DNA from 2 places in the Variovorax sp. RO1 genome. Region 1 is predicted to be linked to the other one. Evidence: predicted binding sites of a transcription regulator. Region 1 holds the regulator's gene; the other holds the start of a gene.
The links. The regulator sigma-54, encoded in region 1, starts transcription at its own class of promoters, with help from an activator protein. The targets are predictions, from matches to a motif close to TGGCANGNAANCTGCTTT.
Positions count from the first base shown of each region.

Region 1 (5,663 bases):
TGTCTGCGGTACCCACAGGAGAACCTTTTCCATGAAACGTCGTGACTTTTCGCTGGCCGCCACTTCGATCGGGCTGCTTTCGCTGGCTGCCGTTCCGGCACACGCCCAGCGCGCCCCCAAGGCCGGCACCGATTTCCTCGTGCTCGACAAGCGCGTGCCGGTCGATGCACCGGCCGGCAAGATCGAGGTGGTCGAGTTCTTCTCGTACAACTGCCCGCATTGCAACGACTTCGAGCCCTCGCTCGAAGCCTGGGTCAAGGCAGCTCCGAAAGAAGTGGCGTTCCGCCGCATCCCGGTGCCCTTCGTGGGCAACGACGTCGAAGCCAAGCAGCGCCTGTACTTCACGCTCGAAGCCATGGGCAAGCTGGAGGAATACCACTCGAAGGTGTTCGCCGCGATCCACGCGCAGCGCCAGAACCTGAACGGCGAAGCCAACATCCAGGCTTGGGCCGAACGTGCCGGCCTCGACGGCGCCAAGTTCAAGGAAACCTTTGCGTCCTTCGGCGTGGCCAGCAAGGCCCGCCGCGCCGCGCAGCAAACCGAGGCCTACAAGGTCGCCGGCGTGCCGGCCCTGGCCGTGGCGGGCCGTTGGTATGTCGACGGCGAAACCGCCGGCAGCATGTCCAAGGTGCTGCAAGTGGCGACCTTCCTGACCGGCGAAGCCAAGAAGGGCTGACCGATCCCGCGACCTGACGACCTGGTTTTGGGTCGAATGCAAGGCCCGCTCCGGCGGGCTTTTTCATTGGCGGCGGTGGGCAATCACCGTCCCACGCATACAATGTTTCAGAGCAAGTTTCGTGCCTTTATGACATTGCCCTCCATCCCCACATTCCCCACCCTTCGTCGCCTCGGCCGCCTGGCTTTCGGCGCGCTGTTGCTGGCCGGAGCCGCCTCCGGCGCCCTGGCTGAAACCGCCGACCGCACCAAGCCGATGAACATCGAGTCCGACTCGATGCGCTACGACGACCTGAAACAGACCAGCGTGTTCACCGGCAATGTGCTGGTCACGAAGGGCACGATCATCATCCGCGGTGCGCGGCTGGACGTGCGCCAGGACGCCGAGGGCTACCAGTACGGCGTGGTCACGGCGGCGCCCGGCAAGCTGGCCTATTACAAGCAGAAGCGCAACGCCGGCGACGAGTGGATCGAGGGCGAGTCGGAAGTCATCGAGTACGACAGCCGCGCCGACAACGTCAAGTTCATCCGCCGCGCCGTCATGCGCCGGCTGGTGGGCGCCACGGCCAACGACGAGAGCAGCGGCGCGCTGATCGTCTACGACCAGAGCAACGACACCTACACCGTCAACGGCTCCCTCGTGCCGCCGAACGCCGGCGTCTCGGGGGGCAGCGGTGGCCGCGTGAAGGCCATTCTCACGCCGAAGGCCGCCGCGGCCCCGGCGGCGGGCGGCTCCGCACCGGCAGCCGGCGGCAAGAAGCCCGCCGCTCCGGCACCCACCCCCGCGCCCGGCGCCGGGCTGCGCCCGAGCACCACGCTGGGCGGCAGCACCGAAGGGGAAGGGCGCAAGTGATCGAAACCGCAGGAACCCAGACGACCGCCGACGGCGTCCCCGGCAGCCGCCTCGTGGCGCGCGGCCTCAAGAAGAGCTACGGCAGCCGCACGGTCGTCAAAGACGTCTCGCTCGATGTGCAGAAGGGCGAAGTCGTCGGACTGCTCGGCCCCAACGGCGCGGGCAAGACCACCTCGTTCTACATGATCGTGGGGCTGGTGCGTGCCGATGCCGGCGAGATCACCATCGACGGCGAGCCCATCGCCCACATGCCCATTCACCGCCGCGCGCGCATGGGCCTGAGCTACCTGCCGCAGGAAGCGTCGATCTTCCGCAAGCTCACGGTCGAGGAAAACGTGCGTGCCGTGCTCGAGCTGCAGCGCGAGCCCGACGCCAACGGCCGCATGGTGCCGTTGTCGAAGCAGGCCACCGAAGAGCGACTGGCCGACCTGCTGTCCGACCTGCGCGTCGACCACCTGCGCGATTCGCCCGCGCTCGCACTGTCGGGCGGCGAGCGCCGCCGCGTCGAAATCGCGCGTGCGCTGGCCACGCAGCCGCGCTTCATCCTGCTGGACGAGCCCTTTGCCGGCATCGACCCGATCGCGGTGATCGAGATCCAGCGGATCATCAGTTTCCTGAAAGAGCGCGGCATCGGCGTGCTCATCACCGACCACAACGTGCGTGAAACGCTGGGCATCTGCGATCACGCGTTCATCATCAGCGACGGGCACGTGCTGGCACAAGGCACACCCTCGGAGATCGTCGACAACGCCGAGGTACGCAGGGTGTACCTGGGCGAGCACTTCCGGATGTGACCGTGCGGCGAGGGTCAAGGATCAACGTGGCCACCGTCCGCGCGGAACTTCCTCGCGGGGGGCGCCGCGCACGGCCGCCCGAAGCGGTCGGCCCGCCCCCGGTAGGGGGTTGGCGTAGCGCGAAGCGCGCAGCCTGGGGGGGAGCCATCTTTTCATGAAGCAAGGGCTGTCCCTTCGCGTCTCGCAGCATCTGGCGCTCACGCCGCAGCTGCAGCAGTCCATTCGCCTGCTCCAACTCTCCACGCTCGAACTGAGCCAGGAGGTGGAGCAGATGCTGGACGAGAACCCGTTCCTCGAACGCACCGCGGAAGAAGCGGCGCGCGAAGAGTTCGGGCTCGATGCTGTCGACACGCCCGTGCCACGCGACGATGGCGGTGACACCGGCGAGGGCGATTTCGCGCCGTCCGCCCCCAGTGCCTCCACCGCTTCCAGCGAAGCGACCACGTCCACACCGGAATCCGACGGCCCTGCCGCCGAGATCACCGAGCGCGAGCCCGACTGGGAAGGCGACGGTACCGTCGAGATGGCGCCCGACGACAGCGAGTGGGGCAGCGATGCGCCCGCGCGCCAGAACAACCTCGGCGACGACGAGCGTGCCGACGCCACCGAACTCGCGCGCAGCCAGGAGTCGCTGCAATCGTTCCTGCACCGCCAGGCGCTGACCCTGCGGCTCAACGAAAACGACTGCGCCGCGCTGCGCTTTCTGATCGAATCGCTCAACGACGACGGCTACCTCGAAGACTCGCTGCCCGCGCTGGCCTCGGGCCTGGCAGGCGACGACAACGACCAGTTCGACGACCTCGTGCACCACTTCCAGGTGGCGCTCGGCCTGCTGCAGAGCCTGGAGCCCGTCGGTGTCGGCGCGCGCGACCTCGGCGAATGCCTGAGCATCCAGCTGAAGGCGCTCGCGAACGAAGACGAGACCGAGGCCGAAGCGCTCGTGCGCAAGACCGCCATCGCGATCTGCAAGCAGCCGATGGAGCTGCTCGCGCGGCGCGACTTCAAGCGCCTGGCCACGCTCACGCGCACGAACGAAGAGCTGGTGCGCTCGGCGCTGCAGATCATTGCGCGCCTGGAGCCCAAGCCGGGCCGCCGTTTTGTCGACGTCGAACGCAACATCGTCGTGCCCGACGTGATCGTCACCAAGACGGGCCGCGGCACCAACATCAAGTTCCGCGTCATGCTGAACCCCGAGGTCATGCCGCGCCTGCGCGTGCACGACATCTACGCCGGCGCGCTCAAGGCGCACAAGGGCGAGGGCAGCCAGGCGCTGTCGCAGCGGCTGCAGGAGGCGCGCTGGTTCATCAAGAACATCCAGCAGCGCTTCGACACCATCCTGCGCGTGAGCAACGCCATCGTCGAACGGCAGAAGAGCTACTTCGTGCACGGCGAACTCGCGATGCGCCCGCTGGTGCTGCGCGAGATTGCAGACGAGCTGGGCCTGCACGAATCGACCATCTCGCGCGTGACCACCGCCAAGTACATGTCGACGCCCTTCGGCACCGTCGAGCTCAAGTACTTCTTCGGTTCGGCGCTAGGCACCGAGACCGGCGGCAACGCGTCGAGCACTGCGGTGCGCGCGCTCATCAAGCAGTTCGTGAGTTCCGAGAGCATCAAGAAGCCGCTGTCCGACAGCCAGATTTCCGAGATGCTGAAGGAGCAGGGCATCGAGTGCGCGCGCCGCACCGTGGCCAAGTACCGCGAAGCCCTGCGCATCGCGCCGGCCAACCTGCGCAAGGCCCTGTAGAAAGCTCACGATGACCCATCGCCTGCTGTCGCGCTGTGGGCATTGGGTTGTCGTCATCGCAACTGCGTTGCTGTTCACCGGCTGCGCCACGCTGCCCGACGAAGCACCGCGCGCACCCACCAAGGCCATCGCCGTCTCGGCCGACACTGCGCTCGGCAAGATCGCGCTGGCCTCGCAGCCCGACCCCGACCTCAGCGGCTTTCGCCTGATGCCCGGCGGCGACTTCGCCTTCGACACGCGCCTGCAGCTCGCGCGCCGCGCGCAGCGCACGCTCGACGTGCAGTACTACCAGATCGAGAACGACGAGACCGGCCGCTACCTGCTGCGCACCCTGCGGGATGCGGCCCAGCGCGGCGTGCGCGTGCGCCTGTTGATGGACGACCTGTACACGTCCGGCGAAGACGAACTCCTGCTGGGGCTGGCCGCCACGCCGAACGTGGAGCTGCGCCTGTTCAATCCGTTTCCGGCCGGGCGCGGCAGCCTGCTCAGGCGCTTCACCGCGTCGCTGTTCGACTTCAGCCGCGTCAACCGCCGCATGCACAACAAGCTCTTCATCGCCGACGGCGCGATGGCGGTGGCGGGCGGGCGCAACATCGGCAACCAGTACTTCCGGCGCACCTCGGGCCAGAACTTCATCGATCTCGACACCTTCGTCACGGGTGCATTGATCCCGCGCCTGGGCGTGCTGTTCGACCAGTACTGGAACAGCCCGCACGTGCGCCCGATCGGCTCGGTCGTGCGCACCGACCTGCCGCGCGAAGAGCTGCAGCGCCGCTTCGATGCCGCCACCGGCCCCGACACCACGCCGCCGCCGCCCAAGCCCGCGCCCAACGACCTGCTGGGCTACAGCCCCGTGGCCGACGACCTCGACGCCGGCAAGCTCGGCCTGATCTGGACCACCGCCGAGGCGTACGCCGATTCGCCCGACCGCGTGATCGGCAAGACCGCGTCGTACGGCGGCGTGCCGCTGCTCGACGTCGACAGCGTGCGCTACAACGTGGTCGAGCAGATGCGCCGCGCGCGCAGCGAGGTGACGCTGGTCTCGCCCTACCTGATCCCGGGCGTGTCGGGGCTGGAGGTGATGCGCGAGATCCGCGGGCGCAATGTGAAGATCAGCGTGGTCACCAACTCGCTCGCCGCCACCGACGAGCCGCTGGTCCACACGGCCTACCGCCGCTACCGCGCCGACATGCTCGCGCTGGGCGCCGAGCTGCACGAGCTGAGTTCCGCGCGCACGCGGCGCAGCGTGCGGCTGGGTCTGTTCGGTACGTCGGTGGGCCGGCTGCACGCCAAGTCGGCGGTGATCGACCAGCGCATCCTGTTCGTCGGCTCGATGAATTTCGATCCGCGCTCCGAGGTCCACAACACCGAGATCGGCCTGTTCATCCGCAGCCCCGAGATGGCGCAGCAGACCCTGAAGCTGCTCGACGTGCTCAAGCAGCAGGGCGCCTACCGGCTGCGTTTTGCCGAGGGCGGCGATGCAGCGGCAGGGGGCTCGCGGCGCATCGAGTGGGTCAGCGAGGAAGGCGGCAAGACCACCGTGCTGCACGAAGAACCCGACTCGGGTTTCTGGGACCGCACCATGCTCGAGCTG
Region 1 covers NZ_PKMT01000001.1:50,710-56,372, forward strand. The annotation lists gene CY658_RS00225 (thiol:disulfide interchange protein DsbA/DsbL) at 32-676, shown strand; gene lptA (lipopolysaccharide transport periplasmic protein LptA) at 806-1,528, shown strand; gene lptB (LPS export ABC transporter ATP-binding protein) at 1,525-2,322, shown strand; gene rpoN (RNA polymerase factor sigma-54) at 2,477-4,069, shown strand; gene CY658_RS00245 (phospholipase D family protein) at 4,080-5,663, shown strand, end outside.

Region 2 (5,663 bases), 1.7 Mb from region 1:
TCCTACTACTACGACCAGACCCTCAGCGAGCGGCTGCATGCCGACGTCATCGAGCCGCAGCGGGCCAAGGGCTACACCTCGATCTGGCTGGTCGGCATTTCCATCGGCGGTTTCGGTGCGCTGATCCACGAACTGGCGCGGCCGGGCTCGGTGGACGGCATCGTGGCGCTGGCGCCCTACCTCGGGCGCCGCGTGCTCGGCGCGGAGATCAAGAAGGCCGGCGGGCTGCGCACGTGGCAGGCGCCCACCGGGCCTCAGCCCGACGAGGAACCTGACCGCAAGCTCTGGCCCTTCTTCCAGCAGTACCTGGCGGCGAAGCCTTCCAAGGACCTGCCGCCGCTCTACCTGGGTTTCGGCCTGGCCGACCGTTTTGCCAGCAACCACAAGCTGCTGGCCGACGCCCTGCCACCGGGACGCGTGTTCACCACCGAAGGCGGCCACGACTGGCCCGAGTGGCGCCAGCTCTGGCGCAATGTGCTCGATGTGCTGCCGTTGCCCTCGCTGCCCGCGCTGGTGCGCGGCGCACGCGCGCCGGCTATGCGGTTTCCGGCTGTGGCGCCTCGGGCGTCATCAGCGATGCCATCGGCCATCGCGGCTTGACGTCGAAGGCATAGCGCTCCGAGGCCTGCGACAAGCCCGACTGCAGCCGCATCGCAGCCGCCATGGCGATCATGGCGCCGTTGTCGGTGCACAGGTGCAGCTCGGGGTAGTGCACGCGCACCTTGCGCTTCGCGCAGGCCGCGTTCAGCTGCTCGCGCAGGTTCTTGTTGGCCCCCACGCCGCCCGCCACCACCAGCCGCTTCAGGCCGGTCTGGTCGAGCGCCGCGAGCGACTTCTTCAGCAGCACCTCGACGATCGCTGCCTGCGTGGACGCCGCCAGGTCGGCCTTGCGCACGTCGAGCTGGTCGCCGAGCTTCTTGGCCTGCGTGAGCACGGCCGTCTTCAGGCCGGCAAACGAAAAGTCGAGGTCGCCGCTGTGCAGCAGCGGTCGCGGCAGCTTGAAGGCTGCGGCGTCGCCGTCTTCGGCCAGCTTCGCGAGCCAGGGGCCGCCGGGGTACGGCAGGCCCATGAGCTTGGCGCTCTTGTCGAAGGCCTCGCCGGCCGCATCGTCGATGGTTTCGCCGAGCAGTTCGTAGCGGCCCACGCCGTCGACCCGCATCAACTGCGTGTGGCCGCCCGACACCAGCAGCGCCACGAACGGAAATTCGGGCGGGTCGGCGCTCAGGAACGGCGACAGCAGATGCCCTTCGAGGTGATGCACGCCCAGCACCGGCTTGCCCAGCGCCACGCCGAGCGCACAGGCCACGCCCGCGCCCACGAGCAGCGCGCCGGCCAGGCCCGGGCCGCGCGTGTAGGCCACCACGTCGATCTCGGCGAGCGAGCGCCCGGCTTCGGCCATGACGGCTTCGGTGAGCGGCAGCACGCGGCGGATGTGGTCGCGGCTGGCCAGCTCGGGCACCACGCCGCCGTAGGCCTGGTGCATGGCGATCTGGCTGTGCAGCGCGTGCGAACGCAGCAGCGGCAGCGCGTCGCCGTGCGACTCGACCAGCGCCACGCCGGTCTCGTCGCAGGATGATTCGATTCCCAACAAGAGCATGGCGCCGAGTGTAGGGGTCGCCCGTCGGCGGCGCCCGCGAAGGGGCAAGCGAGGCACGGAAGTTGCACGAGTGAAGTGCGCTCCTCCTACTCCCCCACGAATGACTTCCGGCCTGAGCTTCCTGATCGCCGCGCGCCGATGCGAGATCGACGCGCTGGACCAGCTCGCGCGCACCAGCGAACTGGTCGGCGCGATCGGGCGGCTCGTGCATGCGCTGCAGCGCGAGCGCGGCATGTCGAACGTGTTCCTGGCCTCGCACGGCGGGCGCTTCGCCGACCAGCGCGGTCCGCAGATCGCCGAATGCCTTGCGCTCGAGCAGCAGGTGCGCGCCGGCTTCGACCGGCTCGAGGCCGAGCACCACCGCGTGGTGGGCGCCGGCCACGGCGCGCGCCTGTTCAGCCGCATCGCCTGGGTGCTGCCGGGCCTGGACGCCCTGCCCGCGCTGCGCCAGCGCATCGACGCGCTCGACCTCCAGCCGGCGCAGGCCGTGGCCGCCTTCGCCAAGCTGGTCGCCGGCCTGCTGGCCGTGGTGTTCGAGGCGGCCGACGGCGCCACCGACCCCGAGATCTCGCGCCTGCTGGTGGCGATGTTCAACTTCATGCAGGGCAAGGAGTTCGCGGGCCAGGAGCGCGCCTTCGGCGCCGCCGCGTTCGCGCTGGGCCGTGGCGACGAGGCGCAGCGCCAGCAATGGCGGCACCTCATCGAGTCGCAGGAGCGCTGCTTCCAGGTGTTCATCGATTTCTCGGGAGACGCCGTGCGCACCCTCTGGCACGACAGCCAGTCCGACGCCGTGCTGGCCGAGCTCGAACGCCTGCGCCGCAAGGGCGCCACCTCGGTGCCGGCCGATGCGCTGCTGAGCCAGGCCTGGTTCGACTGCTGCACCCGGCGCATCGACGCCATGCAGACGGTCGAGAACCGCCTCTCGGCCGACCTGCGCGCGCTGTGCGACCACAAGACCGCCCAGGCCCGCAGCGAGCTGGCCGCCTACCGGCAACTGCTCGGCACGCTGGCCCCGCAGGCCGGCGGCGCGCTGTTCTTCGACGATGCCCAGCAGGCGCACGACGCCACGCCGGCGCAGCTCGGGCGCCACCTCGAACGCTCGGTGCTCGACATGGTCCAGGAGCAGTCGCAGCGCCTGCAGGCCATGAGCGACGAACTCGACACCGTGCGTGCCTCGCTCAACGAACGCAAGATCGTCGAGCGCGCCAAGGGCCTGCTGATGGCGCACCGGCGCCTGAGCGAAGCCGAGGCGCACAAGATGCTGCGCCAGACCGCCATGAACCAGAAGCGCCGCCTCGTCGACGTGGCCGAGTCGATGCTGGCCATGGCCGACTACCTGCCGCTCGAACCTGCACCGCGGCGCTGACCCGGGCCGCTTGGATTGGTGCAGCGCACAACAGTTGTGCGTCGCCCCGTTTTGCCAGCCCGCAGGAACTTTCCCCTGCACCGGCGCGCCCTGCCAGCTATCTTTTCCATAGCTCCCACCGGCGATTCAGGCCTGGCACACCGCTTGCATGGAGCTTGTCACAGACCGCAAGGTCTTGAGGCAGGTTGCACCCAACGGCGGGTGCGGCCCACCGAACCGGACAAAGGCGTCCCCATCCCGCAAGGGCTCGTTCACGAGCAGCCCCTGCGCGGTGCGGACGCCTTTTCGTTTTTGTCTTTCACTTCTGGAGCCCCGCCCATGTCCGATCTGCTGCTGAAAACCAAACTGAGCCGGCGCCGCGTGCTGCAGGCCGCCGCCCTCGGCGCCGTGGGCATCGACCCCGCGCTGCGCGCCGCCGTCTGGGCCCAGGGCTCGGACAAGCCGGAGAAGGAAGAAGTGAAGATCGGCTTCATCCCGCTGACCGACTGCGCCAGCGTGGTGATGGCCTCAGTGCTCGGCATCGACAAGAAGTACGGCGTGAAGATCGTCCCCAGCAAGGAAGCCAGCTGGGCCGGCGTGCGCGACAAGCTCTCCAACGGCGACCTCGACATGGCCCACGTGCTCTACGGCCTGGTGTACGGCATGCACCTGGGCCTGAGCGGCCCGAAGAAGGACATGGCCGTGCTCATGACCCTGAACAACAACGGCCAGGCCATCACGCTGTCGAAGAAGCTGGCCGACAAGGGCGCGGTCGATGCGGCCTCGCTCGCCAAGCTCATCGCCACCGAGAAGCGCGAGTACACCTTCGCGCAGACCTTCCCCACCGGCACGCACGCCATGTGGCTGTACTACTGGCTCGCCTCGGCCGGCATCGATCCGTTCAAGGACGTGAAGAACATCACCGTGCCGCCCCCGCAGATGGTCGCCAACATGCGCGTGGGCAACATGGACGGCTACTGCGTGGGCGAGCCCTGGGGCCAGCGCGCCATCATGGACGGCATCGGCATCACGGCCATCACCACGCAGGACATCTGGAAGGACCACCCCGAGAAGGTGCTGGGCTGCACCGCGGAGTTCACGAAGAAGTACCCGAACACGGCACGCGCCGTGACTGCCGCGATCCTCGAAGCCAGCAAGTGGATCGACACCGGCCTGCAGAACAAGAACAAGATGGCCGAGACCATCGCTGACAAGAGCTACGTCAACACCAGCGTGGACGCCATCAACCAGCGCATCCTGGGCCGCTACGTCAACGGCCTGGGCAAGAGCTGGGACGACCCCAACCACATGAAGTTCTACAACGGCGGCGCCGTGAACTTCCCGTACCTGTCGGACGGCATGTGGTTCCTCACGCAGCACAAGCGCTGGGGCCTGCTGAAGGAGCACCCCGACTACCTGAAGGTGGCCACCGAGATCAACCGCATCGACATCTACAAGCAGGCCGCCGCCGCCACGCAGACGCCCGTGCCCAAGGACACGATGCGCAGCAGCAAGCTCTTCGACGGCACCGTCTGGGACGGCAAGGACCCGAAGAAGTACGCGGACTCGTTCAAGTTGCATGTCTGAGGAGAAACACACCATGGTCAGCGCCGTCTTTCACTCGCCCCTGAATGCATCCCTCCCTCTCCCGCATGCGGGAGAGGGCCGGGGTGAGGGTGTGGCCCATGCCAAGGCCGCCCCACTCCCCCGCGCGGAGAAAGAGAAGAAGCCACGCACGCCTCTCGACCTGCGCGCCTTCTGGATGCGCGTGCTGCCGCCGTTCCTGGGCTTCGGCCTGCTCGTGCTGGTCTGGGAAATCGTCGCTATGAAGAGCACCACCGGTTTCCCCACGCCGCTCGCCACCTGGCAGCAGGCGCTCACGGTGTTCAGCGATCCGTTCTACAGCAAGGGGCCGAACGACCAGGGCGTGGGTTGGAACGTGCTGTCGTCGCTGCAGCGCGTGGCGCTGGGCTTCGGGCTCGCGGCAGCGGTCGGCATTCCGGCCGGCTTTGCCATCGGGCGCTTCGAGTTCCTCTCGCGCATGTTCAATCCGCTGATCAGCCTGCTGCGCCCGGTGTCGCCGCTGGCCTGGCTGCCCATCGGCCTCTTGGTGTTCAAGGGCGCCAACCCGGCCGCCATCTGGACCATCTTCATCTGCTCGATCTGGCCGATGGTCATCAACACCGCCGTGGGCGTGCAGCGCGTGCCCAGCGACTACATGAACGTGGCCAAGGTGCTCAACCTCAGCGAATGGAAGATCCTCACCAAGATCCTCTTTCCCGCCGTGCTGCCCTACATGCTCACGGGCGTGCGCCTGGCCGTGGGCACCGCGTGGCTGGTGATCGTCGCGGCCGAGATGCTCACGGGCGGCGTCGGCATCGGCTTCTGGGTGTGGGACGAGTGGAACAACCTCAACGTCGCCAACATCATCATCGCGATCTTCGTGATCGGCATCGTCGGTCTGGTGCTGGAGTTCGCGCTCATCAAGCTCGCCACCGCATTCACGTTCGAAGAGGTGAAGTCATGAACGACGATTCGAAGTACATCGAGATCCACGGCGTCGAGCAGGCGTTCAAGACACCCAAGGGCCGCTTCGTCGCACTGCGCGACGTGAACCTGAACGTGGCCAAGGGCGAGTTCGTCACGCTCATCGGGCACTCGGGCTGCGGCAAGTCGACGCTGCTGAACCTGATCGCCGGGCTGACCACGCCCACGCAGGGC
Region 2 covers NZ_PKMT01000001.1:1,743,343-1,749,005, reverse strand. The annotation lists gene CY658_RS08445 (alpha/beta hydrolase-fold protein) at 1-600, shown strand, start outside; gene tsaD (tRNA (adenosine(37)-N6)-threonylcarbamoyltransferase complex transferase subunit TsaD) at 536-1,597, opposite strand; gene CY658_RS08435 (nitrate regulatory protein) at 1,698-2,963, shown strand; gene CY658_RS08430 (CmpA/NrtA family ABC transporter substrate-binding protein) at 3,282-4,529, shown strand; gene ntrB (nitrate ABC transporter permease) at 4,543-5,469, shown strand; gene CY658_RS08420 (ABC transporter ATP-binding protein) at 5,466-5,663, shown strand, end outside.
Region 2: the regulator sigma-54 is predicted to act here: its motif matches at 3,097-3,114, upstream of CY658_RS08430 (CmpA/NrtA family ABC transporter substrate-binding protein).